Regions from separate parts of the Psychrobacillus sp. FSL H8-0484 genome, predicted to be linked through region 1. Evidence: a T-box and tRNA genes for the amino acid it is inferred to sense, from the RefSeq annotation. Region 1 holds a T-box; the other holds one or more tRNA genes.
The links. A T-box is a leader RNA that pairs with one kind of tRNA and senses whether it is charged. The one in region 1 lies ahead of tyrS (tyrosine--tRNA ligase), so its partner is inferred to be a tRNA-Tyr.
Positions count from the first base shown of each region.

Region 2: it has a tRNA-Tyr gene. The T-box ahead of tyrS (tyrosine--tRNA ligase) is inferred to sense a tRNA for this amino acid. The anticodon was not compared.

Region 1 is NZ_JBBOSZ010000001.1:2,947,734-2,958,559, forward strand. Features, by position in the region: gene megL (methionine gamma-lyase) at 1-892, opposite strand, end outside; gene MHH81_RS14325 (sensor domain-containing diguanylate cyclase) at 965-2,827, opposite strand; gene rpsD (30S ribosomal protein S4) at 3,198-3,800, shown strand; gene MHH81_RS14335 (hypothetical protein) at 5,047-5,298, opposite strand; gene tyrS (tyrosine--tRNA ligase) at 5,631-6,896, opposite strand; T-box leader at 7,074-7,271, opposite strand; gene MHH81_RS14345 (transglycosylase domain-containing protein) at 7,371-10,280, shown strand; gene acsA (acetate--CoA ligase) at 10,340-10,826, opposite strand, start outside.
Region 2 is NZ_JBBOSZ010000001.1:3,928,009-3,938,834, forward strand. Features, by position in the region: gene glmM (phosphoglucosamine mutase) at 1-546, opposite strand, end outside; gene MHH81_RS19325 (CdaR family protein) at 584-1,861, opposite strand; gene cdaA (diadenylate cyclase CdaA) at 1,854-2,690, opposite strand; gene MHH81_RS19335 (zf-HC2 domain-containing protein) at 2,806-3,435, opposite strand; gene sigW (RNA polymerase sigma factor SigW) at 3,451-4,023, opposite strand; gene rocF (arginase) at 4,220-5,125, opposite strand; gene MHH81_RS19350 (GNAT family N-acetyltransferase) at 5,195-5,776, opposite strand; tRNA gene MHH81_RS19355 (tRNA-Ala) at 5,929-6,001, opposite strand; tRNA gene MHH81_RS19360 (tRNA-Gln) at 6,028-6,102, opposite strand; tRNA gene MHH81_RS19365 (tRNA-Tyr) at 6,109-6,192, opposite strand; tRNA gene MHH81_RS19370 (tRNA-Val) at 6,215-6,290, opposite strand; tRNA gene MHH81_RS19375 (tRNA-Thr) at 6,397-6,469, opposite strand; tRNA gene MHH81_RS19380 (tRNA-Asn) at 6,478-6,552, opposite strand; rRNA gene rrf (5S ribosomal RNA) at 7,202-7,317, opposite strand; rRNA gene MHH81_RS19390 (23S ribosomal RNA) at 7,374-10,302, opposite strand; rRNA gene MHH81_RS19395 (16S ribosomal RNA) at 10,538-10,826, opposite strand, start outside.

The DNA of each region.
Region 1 (10,826 bases):
ATTGAGGATTACCTTCATCAAAAGGATAATAAATATTCTCTACTTTTGGGTTTGATTTCAAAAATGTAAAAATATCTGCAGCATTATTAGAATGTCTATCCATACGTACATGCAACGTTTTTAACCCTCTGATGAGTAACCATGCATCAAATGGGGAAATGATACCACCGTAATCTTTTTGAACGGTAGAACGAATCTTATTAATATCTTCTCGATTTTTTCCTACTAAAATCCCAGCTATTACATCCCCATGCCCATTAATATATTTTGTTGCACTATGCAAGACAAAGTCTGCTCCCAATTCTAATGGATTTTGTAAATAAGGGGAGGAAAATGTATTGTCGACAACAACTTGAATACCATGTTTTATAGCAATTCTCGTTATTTGAGCAATATCGACTATTTCCATCGTTGGATTAATTGGTGTTTCTATATAAATACACACTGTATTTGGTTTAATCGCAGCTTCAATTTTCTCTTCTGTCGTTAAATCTGCTAAATCATGTGTAATATTATATTTTTCTTCCAATATATTAAGAAGTCCAAATGTACAACCATAAATTCCTCGTGTACAAAGTATATGGTCTCCTGTTTTCGTTAAGTGCACTAATATCGTACTAACAGCAGCCATTCCAGAACCAAAAGCAAGTGCTCCTTCTCCATGCTCCATTGCAGCCATTCTTTCTTCCAATACGTGAACAGTTGGATTACCTAAGCGGGAGTAGATGCCACCCTCCTCTTCTCCTGCAAATCTTCTTGCCCCTTGTTCCGCAGTTTCAAAGGCAAAAGTAGAGGTTTGATATAGTGGAACGGACAAACTTCCTTGGTGATTTTTAGAACTATACCCCTTGTGAACATATAATGTTTCCTTCTCATAACTTAATTTATCCATAAACGTTGCACCCCTTTTTGTAAACGCTTACATATAGTGTACACGGATTATATAAAAAAGAAAAGGCACTCATCAGGAAAGATGAGATGCCTCAAAAATACTCAATTTATTTTTGCCACTATTTTTCGCTTCATATAAAGCGGTGTCAGTATTATGAAATAATTGGTGGAAACTTATGTTGTCTTTTTGTTTCCAGCCAGAAACGCCAATAGAAACTGTAACTCTCGGATTTGTATTGGTAGGTATTAATTCTAGCAACTGACAGCAGATTTCAGTGCCTTGTGTAATGGTCATTTGAGAAAAGTATAATGCAAGCTCCTCTCCACCCCACCTAGCACCTATACCAATTTGATCTACTTTCTTTTGTATTATAGAAGCAATTTGCTTTAATATTTCATCTCCAACTTGGTGACCATGTGTGTCATTCACCTGTTTAAAGTTATCAATATCCATTAATACAAACACTCCACTATCTTCCTCATCCATGGAGGCTTCCACAAATTTATCTAAATATGTACGCGCGTACAAATTAGTTAAATGATCACGATTTACCATTTCCTGCAGTTTATTGCGTAATGCAGAATTGCTAATCGCAAGAGAAGAATGCTGGATTAATGATTGCATTAATTTAAAGCTATCGAACGAAAAGAAATACGGTTCTTTATGTAACACAATGCTAAATCCAGTAATTGTATTCTGCTCTCTAAATGGAATAGCGACTAACGATCGATACTCATATTTTATATCAGCTAAGCGATTTAAATCAGCAACAAATAAAGAATCTTTCATTTTTATAAAATGATTAGCTACATGCTGAATATACAATTGCCCACCATTTGAATGGAAAAATTCCGAGCTTGCTGTTGATATTTTATATTCATCCACTCCCATAAACACAAAACAAACTTGTTCTGGATGGAAGGATTTCATTAATTGGTTTCTTAAAAAAAGGAGCATTTCCTCTAAAGAAATATTCATATTTAACTTACGAGAGGTTTCGTTAATTAATTGCAAATCAGCTACTAAGCGATGCGATTGGATATATAGTTTAGCATTTTCCAATGCGTTACCTGCAGCTGAAGCCAACATGGATGTAAATTCTTTTTGTCTGACAGAAAACAAATAATCAATCGGAGTAGATACTTGTAATATACCGTAAATCCCTTGTTTCCCTTTTATCGGTACATTTAGTAGTCGAACGCCCAAATCATTTGCAAGCTCCGATGTAATTTCGCCCGATACATATGCTTCAACTGTAGCAGTTCGCTCAGAGGTGTAGTCAAATAATTTATATGGTACTGAAGTTTTTCGCTCTTGGTCATTCGATAATATTAAGATGGACTCAAAATCCGGAAATGCATCATTTATAGCAAATAAAGTGCCTTCTAAAATTTGCCCGACCTCTAATGTTGAGTGAAACATTTTCGTTACATTAAACAAATTACGATATTGATGTTCCTGCTGCGTTAAAAAGACAGATCTCCGAATTGTTTTCACCAGTTTGCTTATCGTTTTTATAAAATCATTAACTTGTGGAGTTTGAGAGAATTTTTGCCATTTCTCAGTTAGATTCGTGGTGAGTAATCCTAAAATTTGATTCTCTTCGTCTTTTAGTAAAATTGCAACTTCTCGGTTCACTCTATCTTCTTTTTGTAAAAAAGAATTTTCTACAAAATCTTGCTCATAGAAAAACGGTTCTATTTCTTGCCACTTAATCGCGTTCAATTTTTTTGACAAGGAATGATTCCATTTTAACTGCACAAACGTATCTGTATCATAGATATAATAATTAGCAAACTCAACGTCAAAAAATTCTGTTAATATAACTTTTAAGTCTTCAAACCATTTGGCACTGGATTCATGCGTAAATACATTTTCATTCCAAATATCTAAAATACGACTTTTCAACAGAATCATGTTTACATCATTTTTCATTTTTACACCTCTCAACTTTCAACGAGTGGATGTGATACTTTTATCCCAATACAACTTATAATTCAATTTGACTATATTACCATCCATTTGTCAAATTTCAGAAAATAGATTTCTGTTCTATATCAATCATTAAGAAATGAATTTTATTGACTTTCTCATTCTATAGATATACAATTGACTTTGTGTAAAATAAATGCAGCAGTTGTATGGCCTAGATTGCTCATTTTGTTCCTCTATTTTAATAGATGGTGTATCAAGTAACCCTCGGCTGCTAGGGCGATGTTACATGAAAACAAAATGTCTGCTAGTCTGAATACATCTGGTCTTATTTTACAACAAAATAAAACCAATACAAAAGGAGGAGTCATTCATGGCTCGCTATACAGGTCCAGCATGGAAATTATCACGTCGTCTTGGTATTTCACTAAGCGGTACTGGTAAAGAATTAGAAAAACGCCCTTACGCACCAGGACAACACGGTCCTAACCAACGTAAAAAATTAACAGAATACGGTATGCAATTACAAGAAAAACAAAAACTTCGTCACACTTATGGTGTTAACGAACGTCAATTCCGTACTCTATTTGACAAAGCTGGTAAAATGCAAGGTAAACATGGTGAAAACTTCATGATTCTTCTTGAAACTCGCCTTGATAACGTTGTATACCGTTTAGGTCTTGCTCGCACTCGTCGTGGAGCTCGTCAATTAGTTAACCACGGTCACGTTATGGTTGACGGTAAACGTGTTGATATTCCTTCATTCAGCGTTAAACCAGGTCAAGAAATTTCTCTTCGTGAAAAATCTCAAAACTTGGACGTTGTAAACGAATCAATCGAAGTGAACAGCTTCGTTCCAGAATACGTAACATTTGACGCAGACAAAAAAGTTGGTACTTTCGTTCGCCTTCCAGAACGTAGCGAATTATCAGCTGAAATCAACGAATCTCTAATCGTTGAGTACTACTCTCGTTAATTTTATTACTCTGCAAAGAGTAATATTAAAAGCCTTCAAGACCTTGATAATACAGGGTTTTGGAGGTTTTTTTATTTTTTCCGATATAGCATAAAAAAGCCCCTGGTTAGAAGAGCTTTAAATAATTCATCTTTCATATTTTTGAAACAAGGAACTCTTCGTATTATTAACAAATGGACCAGCCAATTAACATTTTTAGTTTGAATCCGTCCATATAAAAATGAAGTAACTTGCTCACTATCTCCATGCCCCTTTTAGATATGAGGGGGTAAAAAAGTCGATTTTCTCTACGCTAAGAAATCGACAGTTCAAATTTGTTCAATTAATATCCAACAATAGCACGGCTGTTGATAATCCAATTTCCACTATTCAAATTTCACAAGAAATGCGCAAGGATCCCATTTTGCACTTGTACGTTTTCGGTTCCCTTTGGACGAAATGATCCAATAGGAAAGTGGCTATTCTTTCATTTCCAAAAGCTTTGACGCTTCTATTACAAGTAGCTATGGAGAGTGACGAACGACTACCACACGATTATCGAAAAAATGCGAAAGGGGGCTGTCAATAAGCCCATAAATTGAAGCAGGTGTAGAAAAACGAGTTTTTTCTACACCTGTTTTTTGTATACCGTTCATTAAACTACTATTTTTTGTAGGCAATTAATTGTAGTGGAGGACGGCGACTCCAGCGGGAATAGCAAATGTTTTCTGCACCGAAAGCGAAGCTGCAGGTGCATGAGCTGAAGGCCCCGCAGGATCGAACAAAGGAACGAAGGCTAAGAACGCCACCTCATGTGGCAACGCCTTCGTGACCAACATCGTGTTGGCCTGAGGTGACTGAAGCCATGCCCGCGGAAAGCGTCCGTCTGGAACGGTAATCAATACATTGGAAAAGGGACCATCTCTCAGTCACTATATGACTTTAGGGACAGCCCCTTTCGCATCAAGAAATCCAGGTAATGGTGTAGAACTCGTTCAGTTCCAGGCACTCCAAAAGCACCTATACACCTATACATAGAATGTCTGGTGTGTTATCACCATTTTAATAAGCAATTTACTGGGTACTTTTGGTTAATCAACACGTGTACAACAATAGGATAAACCAAAAATATGTTGTGATTCGGGTAATATAAAATTCCTTGCACCTATATTAATTCACCATTTTACCAATACGCTGCATAGTGTCACTTAAATAAAATCCCCGTAAGTTGTGTTAATCAACTTCTACGGGGGAATTTTTTTACGAACTATTTATCTTTCTCCATGTTCGCGATTAAATCAAGTAGTCTTTGTTTTGTTTCATCTGCTTCTTCTTTTAAAATCTTGAAGTCATAACCCGATTTGTCTTTATTTATACAAATTTCTAACAAATCTCCTTCTTTTGCATCTATTGTAAACTTATCTTTTAAAATAACTAGCTTGTTGGCTTTATTATTTTTTCCGAAAAATATTACAAAAAAATCATCGAAATGATCTAATACATACTTATTTGATTCCACTACGAACAGCTCCTCGATCTTTTAAATAAATTATTAATTAATATATAAAATAACAATATTTTATTTTATTTTTAATGTAAATTTGTCCACATTTATTATTCTATACTATCTCATACTCTTTTATCATCTATTTTGAGTATTTTTTAAATTATAATTAATATTTACCATACGAATAACCTATTAAAGTAAACAAAAGAAAATTATAGAAATAATTCAGGAGGATAAATGTGGTAAATAGCAAAAAAAATGCTATAAACAGGCTAGAATAGTGTGAATTATTTTTTTTAGATTTAAAAAGCTACTTCCCATTATTATGAGAAGTAGCTTTTAATTTATACAAATTTAATCATTTTATAGTTTTTCTTTCCTCTTCGAATAATCATAAATTCATCCTCAAGGCGGTCATCTTTACCTATTATATATCCAACATCTGTTATTTTTTCACCATTGACTGAAATAGCTCCATTTGTCACATCTTCACGCCCCTGTCTTTTAGAGGGCGAGACGCTTGCTTCTACAATAAAGTCTACAATATTTTTTTCTTCTTTTGACATCTCCACGGAAGGTACATCTTTAAACGCATCCTTCATTTCTTCTGCATTCAGTTCTTTCAAATTTCCACTGAACAATGCTTGTGAAATACGAATCGCTTGGTCTAATGCTTCCTGACCATGTATTAAACGAGTCATTTCTTCTGCAAGTGTAATTTGTGCTTTTCGTAAATGCGGCTCGTTTTGTACTGTTACTTCCAGCGCTTCAATTTCACTACGTTCCAAGAATGTGAAAATTTTCAAGTATTTAATCACATCTGAATCCGCTGTATTAATCCAGAACTGGTAAAACTCATACGGAGAGGTCTTTTTCGCATCTAACCAGACAGAACCAGACGCCGATTTACCAAATTTCGTTCCATCTGCTTTTGTTACAAGTGGGATTGTTATGCCAAATGCTTTTGTTTCTTCTTCATGTGTTTTGCGAATCACTTCTAATCCTGTTGTAATATTCCCCCATTGGTCAGACCCACCAACTTGAACACGGCAGCCGTAATGATCAAATAAATGATTGAAATCAATACCTTGAATTAGGGTGTACGTAAATTCTGTAAACGAAAGCCCTGTATCTAAACGAGAAGCGATGGAATCTTTACCTAACATGTAATTAATATTCACTAGTTTTCCGAAATCTCTAAGAAACTCGATTACATTCATTGATCCAATCCAATCACGGTTATTAACCATTTGTGCACCATTTTCTGATTGGAAGTCGAAAATTTGCTCCATTTGCGTTTTAATACCTTGAACATTTTTGTCAATTTGTTCTGTAGTTTGCAGTTGACGCTCCTCTGACCGACCAGATGGATCTCCTATCATACCAGTAGCTCCACCTACTAAAAGTATTGGACGATGACCATGTAGTTGAAAACGTCTTAAAGTAAGTAACGGTACAATGTGTCCAATATGCATGCTATCAGCAGTAGGGTCTACACCACAATACAAGGAAATTTTTTCATTGGATAATAGCTCTTCCATCCCCTCTTTATCTGTCTGCTGATACAATAACCCTCTCCAAGATAAATCTTCTAATAATGAATTTGTCATTTGAAACTCCTCCTTTAAAATAAAATGCTCTGTTAAACTACATTGTTGTTATTTGATAGAATCCGCTTGCTTCCCGCAGGAGTCTGCGCTGATTCTACCGCAAATTATATGTTAAAAACAACAGCATAATTTAACAGAGCCAAATAAAAAAAGCCCCTGCACGATATATATATATCATGCAGGGACGCTTAGTTAATTAGCGCGGTACCACCCAGCTTGAAGGAGAGAAATCCTTCCGCTTCAATCACGATATCGTTGTGAGAACGTCTAACTCCAAGCCTGTAATTCGTTCTTATACACTGACTAGCTTTCACCAACCGCTAGCTCTCTATACAGTTTGTATAATAACTACTTCGGACTCTTCTTCGCTAAAATATATTTTTATTTTACCTAATTTAAAACGTATGTCAATAACTATCGTCTTATGATAAACGATTATGGTATAATAATTCATGATTTGGGGGTGGAATATTAATGAATAAATGGATGGAGAAATTCCAATTTTACAAAGATAAGTTGGATACATGGCAATCAACAAATTGGGCAAAAAGCATACGAATTTCTTCCAGCGTTATATGGAATTTATGTTTACTATTCATTGTAGTAGGCCTTGCTCTTGGAATATTTGCTGCATCACTTGCAGCTGGTTATTTCGCTTCACTAGTGAAAGAAGAACCTTTACGTGATAAAGAGGAAATGAGAGCTGCTGTATTTAACTATGAGGAAACCTCCGAAATTTACTTTGCCGAAAATGTCTATTTAGGTAAATTACGGACTGACCTTGAACGTACGGAAACCAAACTTTCCGCAGTTTCTCCATACGTATTGGACGCTGTATTAGCAACCGAGGATGAATATTTTGAGGTGCATGATGGTATTGTACCAAAAGCGATTTTCCGTGGATTACTTCAAGATGTCTCGAATTCAGATACACAAACAGGTGGTTCTACACTAACACAACAATTAATTAAAAACCAAATATTAACGAACGAAGTATCTTATGAGCGAAAAGCAAAAGAAATCCTTTTAGCAATGCGTTTGGAAAAGTTTATGACAAAAGATGAAATACTTGAAGCGTATTTAAACATTATTCCTTATGGTCGAAACGCTAATGGTAGAAATATTGCTGGAATTGAAACAGCTGCCAATGGAATATTTAATGTAAAAGCCATAGATTTAAGTTTGCCACAAGCTGCTTATATTGCTGGAATTCCTCAAGCTCCTTTCGCTTATACTCCTTTTAGACAAGGAGGGGTATTAAAAGAAGCAAAGGCATTACAACCTGGAATAGATCGTATGAAAACAGTACTATTTCGGATGAAAGAAACAGGTTATATTACTGAAGAAGAATATAACTCTGCTATAAAATATGATATTACACAAGATTTTAGACAACCTGAAATTTTACCAGAAGAAAAATATCCATGGTTAACTATTGAAATAGAAAACAGAGTAAAGGATATTTTAAGAGGACAATTAGCAGAAAAAGATGGTATTGATCCGGAACGATTAAAAGTCGAATCTAAACTCTATGAAAAATATGATATTATAGCACAACGAGCAGTGAGTACAGGTGGATATCGCATTCATACAACAATTGATAGAGAGATGTATGAAACTATGCTTAAGGTAAGAGATGAGTTTGAAACCTATGGGCATACCCACACGAAAGAAGTAAAGGATCCAAATACTGGTGAGATGATCATGCAAGAATTTCCTGTTCAGGTAGGAAGCATGCTTATCGAAAATGGAACAGGTAGAATCTTGTCCTTCCTTGGAGGACGTGATTATAATGTAGAAAAGTACAATCATGCTACTCAAGCCGTTCGATCTATGGGGTCTACGATTAAACCTTTATTAGTGTACGCTCCTGCTATTGAATATGGTGTTATTGGTGCAGGAAGTCCAGTTGTCGATGTCAAACTAGAAGATTTAAGCAGTACAACATGGACAAAATCACCTTCGAATTATACGACTGAGCAAGAAAAAGGAATTATATCAGCACGTGAAGCTTTAACGACATCACAAAACCTATCGACAATTCGCCTTTATGATTTGATCATGGATAGAAAGCCTACTGATTTCTTATATAAAATGGGCTTTGAACATATCAACGAGAACGAATATGCGAACCATGCCCTATCGATTGGTGGAATGGACAATGGTGCAAGTGTTGAAGAAAATACAAACGCCTATGGAACATTTGCGAACAACGGGCAATTTATCGATGCGTATATGATTGAAAAGATTGAAGATGTGGAAGGAAATATTATCTATCAGCATGAAGTAGAACCAGTCGAAGTATTCAGTCCTGAAACTGCCTATATCATGACAGACATTCTTCGTGATGTATTAACGGAAGGTACTGCAAAACTTGCAAATTCACGACTAAAGTTCCAGTCAGATTTTGCTGCAAAAACGGGTACAACCCAAAATCACAATGATTCATGGCTTATCGGATATAACCCAAATGTTTCTCTTGGTGTATGGCTTGGTTACGACGACAACAGTATTTCATTATTTCATCTGAATAATCGTTATAACCACCCAAGCGTACGTGTAAATACACTTTGGTCTAATATGATGAATGCCATGTATGATGTGAATCCAGAGCTAGTAGATGCACCTAACGCATTCCAAGCTCCAGAAGGTGTTGTAACCAGGTCGTTCTGTGGTATTTCTGGACTTGCTACCTCGGAAGCATGCGAACAAGCAGGATTAGTCAAATCTGATTTGTTTAATGCTAAAGCTATGTTACCAACTGCATCAGATGATAGTTTAATATCCGCTTCTTTTGTAGTAATTGATGGGAATAAATACCGAGCTTTAGATTCTACTCCTGATGAATTTGTTATCAAAGGTGGATATGGAGTAAACGAAGCATTTATCAAACGGATGCTTGGTAAATTTGGAGGAAATGCAAGTAAACTTTTCCCTACAAAATCTACTTTTGCTGGAAACGTAGTATCTGAAGATGTATTTGAAGCGGATGGTAGTGCTCCAGCTTCCGTTACAGCCACTCTTTCCGGACAAACACTTACTTGGACCAAAGCTGCCTCCTCTGATGTTGTAGGATATAGAATATATCAAGTGGTGAACGGTGAACGAATTCAAGTGGCATCCAAGCGAGAAGCGGAAAATTATAGTTATACCATTAATGGAACCGGGCAGTATGTCATTGTTTCTGTTGATATTACTGGTTTACTGTCAGTCCCTTCTAATACTGTATCGATAGAAGAACAAAAACCTGACCCAGTAATACCAGAAGAGGAAAATGAAGAGGAAACATCTCCGGGTAATGAAGACGGAGACGGAGATGGAGATGGAGAAACAACTCCTCCTGAGGAAGAAGCACCCCCTGAAGACGAAGATACAAACACATAAGAGTTAAATTATTTAAGCCACAACGACCTGAAATGTAAGGTCGCTGTGGCTTTTCTTTTCTAGTCTTCCATAGTGGATAAGTCACCTGTCGGTAATTTTAATTCCCAGGCTTTTAAAACTCGACGCATAATTTTGCCGCTTCTCGTTTTTGGTAGCTTATCTTTAAATTCTATCTCTCTAGGTGCTGCATGTGCAGCAAGCCCTTTTTTCACAAACTGCTGAATATCTGCAATTAATTCTTCCGAAGGTTCATATCCCTCATTTAATGCAACAAATGCTTTAATAATTTCCCCACGCACAGGATCCGGCTTACCAATCACCCCAGCCTCTAAAATAGCAGGATGCTCAAGTAATTTACTTTCTACTTCAAATGGTCCTACTCTCTCCCCAGACGTCATTATGACATCGTCTACACGTCCTTGGAACCAAAAGTAGCCCTCTTCATCCATATAAGCAGAGTCGCCTGAAAAATACCATTCATCATTCATAAAGCTAGACTCATATTTCTCTTTATTATTCCAAATCTGACGCATCATGGATGGCCAT
Region 2 (10,826 bases), 980 kb from region 1:
TGCACAATCTAATGCAACATGAATTCCTATGAACTCTTCGTCAATTGTTTGCTTCAAATATTGAATGTATTTCTGTCCGCCTTCAAAGTAATCAGACACCGACCCTACACCTTCACCAGTAGGACGTGGAAGCTCATCCACTTCAGCATCAATTAATTGTTCTATTTCTAACTCCTGCTCATCTGAAAGCTTAAATCCATCAGCTCCGAAAAATTTAATTCCGTTATCTGCTACTGGATTATGAGAAGCTGAGATCATTACTCCTGCCTCTGCACTCATCACTCTTGTTAAATAAGCAACACCAGGTGTGCTAATAACACCTAAACGCATTACTTCTACTCCAACTGATAAAAGACCTGCAACAAGTGCTCCTTCTAGCATATGGCCTGATACGCGTGTATCACGGCCTATTAATACTTTTGCGCGTTCTTTAGCTTCTCTTGTTAAAATATAACCGCCAATACGACCTAATTTAAACGCAAGCTCTGGTGTTAACTCTGAATTTGCTACTCCTCTAACGCCATCTGTCCCAAAATATTTTCCCATTTAATCTTCTCTCCTTAACTACCTGTTATCCTGTGTATTAAGCTTCTTTTATCGTTAGTTTTGCCTCTGTTTCAGATGTTACCCATTCTACACCAGCTGGGCCATCAATTTGAATAGGGAGAGCTACTTCTCCAACTTCTGAATTTTGAGCATCTACGTATACTGAAAAATTGTCAGACTGGACATTTTCTAAAGCTTCGGGTGTCCCTTTTGCTACAACAGAGATAACTCCATCTACAGGCGTATTAAAATTACTTTGTAACTGCTCCGGCAGACCCTTTACAGCTATTGTCACTTGCTCAAATGATTTCTCTGTCACACCAGAAGTTACATCTTTTTCTTCTTCTTCTTCTCCCTGTTGTTCAGGTGGAGGAGGAGCCGGTATGACATCTCCTATAATTTTAATCTTATCTAACGATAATTTCGTTACACCTTCAGGAACTACTAACTTCACATCAAAACTACCCGCATCTTCTATTTTACTTACATCTACATCTACATTTAACTGCTCTATTTTATCTAACACTGGACGAGGTCCATACAAACGTACCGTTTCCACATTAGTTGATAAACCATTAATCGTTACACCTTCTTTAGGTGTACCTTGTTTTAAGAGGACTACTGGAACGTCTTTGCTATATTCTTCAACCTTCACTTTTACTTGGACAGTTTTCGGTTCGACCGATACATCTAATTTATTTAAATCAGCATCAAGAACTCGAACGTTTGCATCTTGTTCAAAGGACTTACTGATCCCTTGATCTCCCACAATCGTAGCTTTTACATAGTCTATGCTTTCAATGATACTCTTTGCTCCTGTAATCGTTACTTTTTTAGGTTCAACGTCATAGGATTTTACCACGTAATTCTCTGCTAATAAGCCCTCATTCATATCTATCTCTACATTAAACTCTTCCGAAATACGTTCTTCTATGACTACATCTACATAGAGCGGATCCGTACGTACCTTTAGCTTTTCAGAAAAATTCTCATTGGATACAGCAACCCGATGTTTCCCAATGGATAAATCCCTAAGATCTACAAACACTTTATAGTCTTTCATCACCTTTGAAGACAAGACAAGTGGTGAAGGTCCTTCTATATTTACATTTACAGTCTCGGGTACACCTGTTACGACTAAACTATCATCATCATAATATACTTCCACTGGCACATCACGAAGAACATCTACTGTTGTGCCACTTGTATTCATGTTATCTTTTTCCATTTCAGATTTTACAGAAACAAACAGCAATATGGCTAAAGTAAGTGCAATTATTCGCAAAAACCATGGATTATCCATCATTTTATCCATTTTGTTTCCCCCTCCACAACCATTTAGAAGAAGTTACTTGTTCCTCCGTTGGTCCAAACCAAAGACGTTTTAAGTGAACCTTAAATTCTTCCATGGATAAATTTCGATGGAGGTCCCCATTAGATGTTAAGCTGACTGCTCCGGTTTCTTCCGATACGACAATTGTAATAGCGTCTGTCACTTCGCTTAAACCTATTGCAGCCCGATGCCTCGTTCCTAGCTCCTTGGAGATAAAGGGACTTTCAGATAATGGTAAATAACATCCTGCCGAAGTAATATTATTTTTTTGAACAATTACTGCACCATCATGTAGTGGTGTATTTGGAATAAAAATGTTAATCATTAATTCCGAAGTAAGGTGTGCATTTAATTGTATTCCTGTTTCAATATATTCTGTTAAACCGGTTTCTCTTTCAATAGAGATTAGTGCTCCAATTCTGCGTTTCGCCATATAGCTGACGGATTTAGTCATGGCCTCTATTAAACGGCTTTGCTCTTCTTCTACTTGCATCGAGCTTCTCGAGAATAGTTTACCCCTACCTATTTGTTCCAGTGCTCTTCTAATTTCAGGTTGGAAAATAATAATGATTGCTAAAAATCCAAAATTAATAACTTGCTCTAACATCCAACCAAGCGTATTTAAGCCTAAAAAGTCAGTCACGACACGAGCAATGACAATGACAAATATCCCTTTTAATAATTGAACAGCTTTTGTTCCTTTAATAAGGGTTATAATTTTATAAATAACAAACCAGACAAATAGAACATCCAAAATGTTTACAATAACGTTTACTGGCATTAAGTCTGAAAATTGCTCCATAAACGACATGTGGCATCCCCCACTTTTCATCACGAATCCATATACAGTAAGTATAACACAGTTACGGAATTCTCTACCTTTTGGGACGAAAAAAGTCTATCCAAAGTTCCGGATAGACTTCTTCTTATTTCGATTCTTCCTTATCGAAAAATGACATGACCTCTTTAGCGCCATCTTTTATCTGGAACCAAAGCCAGTCAAATACTTTGTTAATCTCTTCCGTTTTTCCCGTAATAACAGCTGTAGAAGCCATATACTTTGATCCGTTAATGATCGTTAAATTTCCATCTAATTCTCCGTCAATCCTAACATTTCCATTTTTCACAACAAGATCACCTTTTACGACTTGTCCTTCGGGAACAATAACTGTTTCACCCTCGACGATGACGTTTGCTTGCTTGGTAAAAGAAAATTGCTGCTCATCATTAAAATTGGTAAAAAGCGCACTACTCATAAACAAGAAGAATAATGCTGCTGCAGTAAGAACTGGATGATGACGCAACCATCTGCTAACACCAGCGTGGGACTTTTCTTTCGGAAGTCTCGCCATTACTGAATGAGTGAAGGCATTTGGTGCCTCTATATGAGCTGCTCCTTTGATAAAAGCAACTACATCGCTTAGCTCATGCATATGTTTCTGACAATCCACGCATGATTGCAAATGAGATTTAAGTTCCAGCTCATGTTCACGGCTAATTTCGCCATCTAAATATTCATGCATAAAGTGAACAATTCGTTCTGGACACGCATTCATCGTGATTCCCTCCTATTAAAAATTCGGTTGTTTGCTTAATTGTTTTCTAAGCGCTTCTCGACCTCTATGAATTCTTGTTTTTACTGTTCCAAGTGGTAATTCTAATATCTCACTTATTTCTTGTAAAGATAATTCCTCCATATATTTCAGTACGATGGCCGATCTATATTTATCAGGAAGTCGACTTATCTCATATTGAATTCGATCCTGCAATTCGAGCTTCATCAGTTCTTCTTCAGGAAGTTCTTCTGCAGCAGCTATTTGTGAGTACATATCTAGACCCTCAGTACCCTTTACCTCTGCGTCTAAATAAAGATCAGGCTTTTTTTTACGAATACGGTCGATGCATAAATTCGTCGCGATTCTGTACAGCCAAGTTGAGAATTTTCTTTTCTGATCAAACGTGTGTATGTTTATAAAGGCTCGCACAAATGCTTCCTGCGATATATCTTCTGCCTCATGACGATTTCCTAGCATGCGATAACACACTTGAAATAGTCTATGTTGATACAGGTCGACAATCTCCGCGAATGCGTCTTTATCGCCTTTTAACACTTGTTTTATTCGTTTGTTCACTAACGCATCCATCGTGATTTCCCCTCCGCTCCATGCGGCTGTCTTTACCTATACGGATAAAGGCTTCAACAGGTTTCATTTTTTATGTATTCATTATTTCAATTTTATCAAAAATTTGGAACTCTGTGTTGATAATAAAAAAAAGAAAAAGCAGACAAGTGTCTGCTTCTAGATTAAAAACAAAATTTATATTCAAAAGTAAGTGGCTTTAAACTAAACTTTCCCCAAACAAAGAGCCCATAAGAGCAACTGCAACATCTGCTGTTTTATTTTTTTCATCTAATATTGGGTTTACTTCTACAAATTCAGCAGATGTAATGAGATTGGACGAGTACAGCATTTCCATTGCTAAATGACTTTCGCGATAGCTGATGCCTCCTGGGACAGGAGTGCCGACACCTGGTGTATAAAGTGGGTCTATTCCATCCAAGTCTAAAGAAAGATGTACACCATCTACTTCGCGTTCTTGAAAATACGCAATCGTTTGGTTCATCACTTCTGTCATCCCAAGCTTATCGATTTCATGCATGGAAAAGACTTTGATGCCTTTTTCTTTAATTAATTCTCGCTCTCCTGGATCCACAGAACGCGCACCAATGATTACGATATTTTCTGGTTTAACTTTTGGAGAATAATTACGAATGTTTACTAAATCTTCATGACCTAATCCGATACTTATTGCAAGCGGCATCCCATGTATATTTCCTGATGGAGAAGTTTCCGCAGTATTTAAATCCGCATGTGCATCATACCAAATAACACCAAGGTTCTTGAAGCGATCCGCAAGACCAGCAAGTGTCCCAATAGCAATACTATGATCGCCACCAAGTACTAGTGGGAATTGCCCTTCTACTAAAACTTCGTGCACTTTATTTGCTAATGCAGCATTCCCCTCAATAACTTCTTCTAAGTTACGTAAATGGGTATTAGGAGATTGTTCTTTTCTAGTATGACTTATCGGAATATCGCCTTCATCTTTCACAGAATGACCAAGATCTTTTAGACGTTCGACTACCCCTGCATAACGGATGGCGCTTGGCCCCATATCAACGCCACGTCTATTTTGTCCAAGGTCCATTGGTACTCCAATAATAGATAGATTTAACTTATTCATTATTATTACCCCTTTCAGTTCATACATCTATTGTAATCCCCAATAGGTAGTTGGCTCAACCTCACAATATTATGAGTATTTATTCATTAATTGAACAAGTTGACCTTTTACTTCGGACCATTCGCTATCTACAACGGAATAAACGACCGCATTTCTCATATTACCATTAGATCGTATTCGTTCATTACGAAGTATCCCTTCTTTTATACCACCTATTCGTTCTATTGCTCGTTGTGAAGCTATATTTTGCTCATCTGTTTTAAATTGGACACGAAACATTCCTAACGTCTCAAAGCAATATTTCAAAAGCAAGTATTTGCATACCGTATTCACATGCGTGCGCTGAAATTTTTTTGCGTAAAAAGTGGAGCCTATTTCACAAGCATGATTTGTATGATCTATTCCGTAAATACGAGTAGTACCCATTATTTCTTTTGTATTTGTGTCTTCCACCACAAATGCAAACGCAGTTTTATCGATTCTCATTTGCTTAATACCAACTTGCAGCCATTTCTCAAGTTGCTCTAGATTTTCAATTTTATTCAACATAAATTCAAAAATTTCAGGTTCATAAAGTTCCCATAAGAACGGAAAATCCATTTGTGTTAATGGTCGAAGGGTTACGTCCCCATAGATAATTTTTTCTCCCAAAACTCAACACCTCGCATTTTTTATTTCATCATAACGATAAGTAGGTACTATTGAAAAGAAATTTTTTTTTGAGAAACAAGGAATACTCCGTTAGAAGGCAAGAAAAAACCCTTTCCAAGTACTAAGGAAAGGGTTACTTTAATATAAAATTATGGAGCCTAGCGGGATCGAACCGCTGACCTCCTGCGTGCAAGGCAGGCGCTCTCCCAGCTGAGCTAAGGCCCCTAAATCATAAAAGCTTTGTAAGGTCATGGCTGGGGTACCTGGATTCGAACCAGGGCATGACGGAATCAAAATCCGTTGCCTTACCGCTTGGCTATACCCCAATAAACTGGTGGAGGGGGACGGATTCGAACCGCCGAACCCTAAGGAGCGGATTTACAGTCCGCCGCGTTTAGCCACTTCGCTACCCCTCCAAAGCTAAGTATAAAAATAATATGGTGGAGGATGACGGGCTCGAACCGCCGACCCTCTGCTTGTAAGGCAGATGCTCTCCCAGCTGAGCTAATCCTCCTGGGTTTTATTAATTGTCCAATAAGAAAAACCGGACAATAATGATAATAACATACTTTTCCCTTAAGGACAAGTACTTTAAAACACTTTTTTACTTTTTTTAAGAAAGCTTCCAACCGGATTTGAACCGGTGACCTCTTCCTTACCATGGAAGCACTCTACCTACTGAGCTATGGAAGCAAAAAAAATGGCTCCGAAGGTAGGACTCGAACCTACGACCAATCGATTAACAGTCGATTGCTCTACCACTGAGCTACTTCGGAACGTATTATCTAATTAAAGTACAAATATAATTATAGCAAGTCCACTATAAATTTCAAGCTAATTTTTATATTTTTTTCCTAATTTATAGTGTGAAATTAATTAAAGTGAAAAAGAAGGATAAACTGGTCCGTTGAAGGGATGACTATGAACTCTTTTTTGAATAAAACCTATTGAAATAGTACCCCTTAAGGAAATATTTTTTAAAAATAAGTAGCTTTTCTTACCGTAAATGTATGAACAAGACTATATCCTGAGATGAAGCGAGACCAAATGACGCATAACTAAGACCAATCCAACCAAATAAAAAAACATCAAAAAAAGCCGCGATCGATTTCCTGGTAACGACTTCTTAGTGCCCAGCGACGTCCTACTCTTGCAGGGGGAAACCCCAAACTACCATTGGCGCTGAAGAGCTTAACTTCTGTGTTCAGGCTGCGAAAGCAGATGGACGGTAGATTTATTCATCTTCCGTAGTCATTCGGTTCTCACGTAGGCTATACGCTCGGAGACTCTCTTCTTGCTTCTTCGAACTTTTTGCCTCTCCACTTTCTCGCACACTTCTCTATAAATAAAGTACATGTTGCCTTCGGTCTTCTTTTTCGAATACAAAAAAAGCCGCGACCGATTACTCGGTAACGACTTCTTGATGCCCAGCGACGTCCTACTCTTGCAGGGGGAAACCCCCAACTACCATCGGCGCTGAAGAGCTTAACTTCCGTGTTCGGTATGGGAACGGGTGTGACCTCTTCGCCATCATCACTAGACCTTGAGTTGTTCACTCAAAACTGGATAAAAGACATTGAATTCTTCAAATTCTATTTTGGTTAAGTCCTCGATCGATTAGTATTCGTCAGCTGCACGTGTCGCCACGCTTCCACCCCGAACCTATCTACCTCATCGTCTTTGAGGGATCTTACTTACTTGCGTAATGGGAAATCTCATCTTGAGGGGGGCTTCGTGCTTAGATGCTTTCAGCACTTATCCCGTCCACACATAGCTACCCAGCGATGCTCTTGGCAGAACAACTGGTACACCAGCGGTGTGTCCATCCCGGTCCTCTCGTACTAAGGACAGCTCCTCTCAAATTTCCTACGCCCACGACGGATAGGGACCGAACTGTCTCACGACGTTCTGAACCCAGCTCGCGTACCGCTTTAATGGGCGAACAGCCCAACCCTTGGGACCGACTACAGCCCCAGGATGCGATGAGCCGACATCGAGGTGCCAAACCTCCCCGTCGATGTGGACTCTTGGGGGAGATAAGCCTGTTATCCCCGGGGTAGCTTTTATCCGTTGAGCGATGGCCCTTCCATGCGGAACCACCGGATCACTAAGCCCGTCTTTCGACCCTGCTCGACTTGTAGGTCTCGCAGTCAAGCTCCCTTCTGCCTTTACACTCTTCGAATGATTTCCAACCATTCTGAGGGAACCTTTGGGCGCCTCCGTTACACTTTAGGAGGCGACCGCCCCAGTCAAACTACCCGCCTGACACTGTCTCCTACCCGGGTTACGGGTATGGGTTAGAATTTCAATACAACCAGGGCAGTATCCCACCGACGCCTCCTCCGAAGCTGGCGCTCCGGGCTCTAAGGCTCCTGCCTATCCTGTACAAGTTGCACCAAAATTCAATATCAAGCTATAGTAAAGCTCCACGGGGTCTTTCCGTCCTGTCGCGGGTAACCTGCATCTTCACAGGTACTATAATTTCACCGAGTCTCTCGTTGAGACAGTGCCCAGATCGTTACGCCTTTCGTGCGGGTCGGAACTTACCCGACAAGGAATTTCGCTACCTTAGGACCGTTATAGTTACGGCCGCCGTTTACTGGGGCTTCAATTCGCACCTTCGCTTGCGCTAAGCACTCCTCTTAACCTTCCAGCACCGGGCAGGCGTCAGCCCCTATACTTCACCTTACGGTTTTGCAGAGACCTGTGTTTTTGCTAAACAGTCGCCTGGGCCTATTCACTGCGGCTCTTCTAGGCTATTCACCCAAAAGAGCACCCCTTCTCCCGAAGTTACGGGGTCATTTTGCCGAGTTCCTTAACGAGAGTTCTCTCGCTCACCTTAGGATTCTCTCCTCGACTACCTGTGTCGGTTTGCGGTACGGGCACCTATCACCTCGCTAGAGGCTTTTCTTGGCAGTGTGAAATCAGGAACTTCGGACTAAGTCCTCGCCATCACAGCTCAATGTTATAGAATGCGGATTTTCCTACATTCACACCTTACTGCTTGGACGTGCATAACCAACAGCACGCTTACCCTATCCTTCTGCGTCCCCCCATTACTCAAACGGTGGTTTGGTGGTACAGGAATATCAACCTGTTGTCCATCGTCTACGCCTATCGGCCTCGACTTAGGTCCCGACTAACCCTGAGCGGACGAGCCTTCCTCAGGAAACCTTAGTCATACGGTGGACGGGATTCTCACCCGTCTTTCGCTACTCATACCGGCATTCTCACTTCTAAGCGCTCCACCAGTCCTTCCGGTCTGACTTCAACGCCCTTAGAACGCTCTCCTACCACTGATACCAAAGGTATCAATCCACAGCTTCGGTGATTTGTTTAGCCCCGATACATTTTCGGCGCAGCGTCACTCGACCAGTGAGCTATTACGCACTCTTTAAATGATGGCTGCTTCTAAGCCAACATCCTGGTTGTCTAAGCAACGCCACATCCTTTTCCACTTAACAAATACTTTGGGACCTTAGCTGGTGGTCTGGGCTGTTTCCCTCTTGACTACGGATCTTATCACTCGCAGTCTGACTCCCAAACATAAATCATTGGCATTCGGAGTTTGTCTGAATTCGGTAACCCGGGATGGGCCCCTAGTCCAAACAGTGCTCTACCTCCAAGATTCTTAACGTTTGAGGCTAGCCCTAAAGCTATTTCGGAGAGAACCAGCTATCTCCAGGTTCGATTGGAATTTCTCCGCTACCCACACCTCATCCCCGCACTTTTCAACGTGCGTGGGTTCGGACCTCCAGTAAGTGTTACCTTACCTTCATCCTGGACATGGGTAGATCACCTGGTTTCGGGTCTACGACCACATACTCATTCGCCCTATTCAGACTCGCTTTCGCTGCGGCTCCGTCTTCTCAACTTAACCTTGCATGTAATCGTAACTCGCCGGTTCATTCTACAAAAGGCACGCTATCACCCATTAACGGGCTCTAACTACTTGTAGGCACACGGTTTCAGGATCTATTTCACTCCCCTTCCGGGGTGCTTTTCACCTTTCCCTCACGGTACTGGTTCACTATCGGTCACTAGGTAGTATTTAGCCTTGGGAGATGGTCCTCCCAGATTCCGACGGAATTTCACGTGTTCCGCCGTACTCAGGATACACTCAAGAGAGAATGAACTTTTGACTACGGGGCTTTTACCCTATCCTGCGGACCTTTCCAGATCGCTTCGTCTAGCTCATTCCTTTGTAACTCTATGTAGAGTGTCCTACAACCCCAAGAGGCAAGCCTCTTGGTTTGGGCTATTCCCGTTTCGCTCGCCGCTACTCAGGGAATCGATTTTTCTTTCTCTTCCTCCAGGTACTTAGATGTTTCAGTTCCCTGGGTGTGCCACAGATACGCTATGTATTCACGTAAATGTACTGCTCCATTACGAACAGTGGGTTTCCCCATTCGGAAATCTCCGGATCAAAGCTCACTTACAGCTCCCCGAAGCATATCGGTGTTAGTGCCGTCCTTCTTCGGCTCCTAGTGCCAAGGCATTCACCGTGCGCCCTTATTAACTTAACCTAATATGGCTTCCAATTACTTGGAGTCCATTCAAAATTAGTAGTTAAAAGTACTACACAACATATAATCACCGAAGTGATTATAAATTGAATTTCTTGAATTTGTTTCTTTCAATGTCGTTTTATCCAGTTTTCAAAGAACAAGTTTTCAAATGCTCATAAAAATGAACATTCAAAACTGAACTGCAAAACGTTAAGATACAGATAAAAATCTGTATTCCGTAATATATCCTTAGAAAGGAGGTGATCCAGCCGCACCTTCCGATACGGCTACCTTGTTACGACTTCACCCCAATCATCTGTCCCACCTTCGGCGGCTGGCTCCCGTAAGGGTTACCCCACCGACTTCGGGTGTTACAAACTCTCGTGGTGTGACGGGCGGTGTGTACAAGGCCCGGGAACGTATTCACCGTGGCATGCTGATCCACGATTACTAGCGATTCCGGCTTCATGTAGGCGAGTTGCAGCCTACAATCCGAACTGAGAACGGTTTTATGGGATTAGCTCACCCTCGCGGGGTTGCGA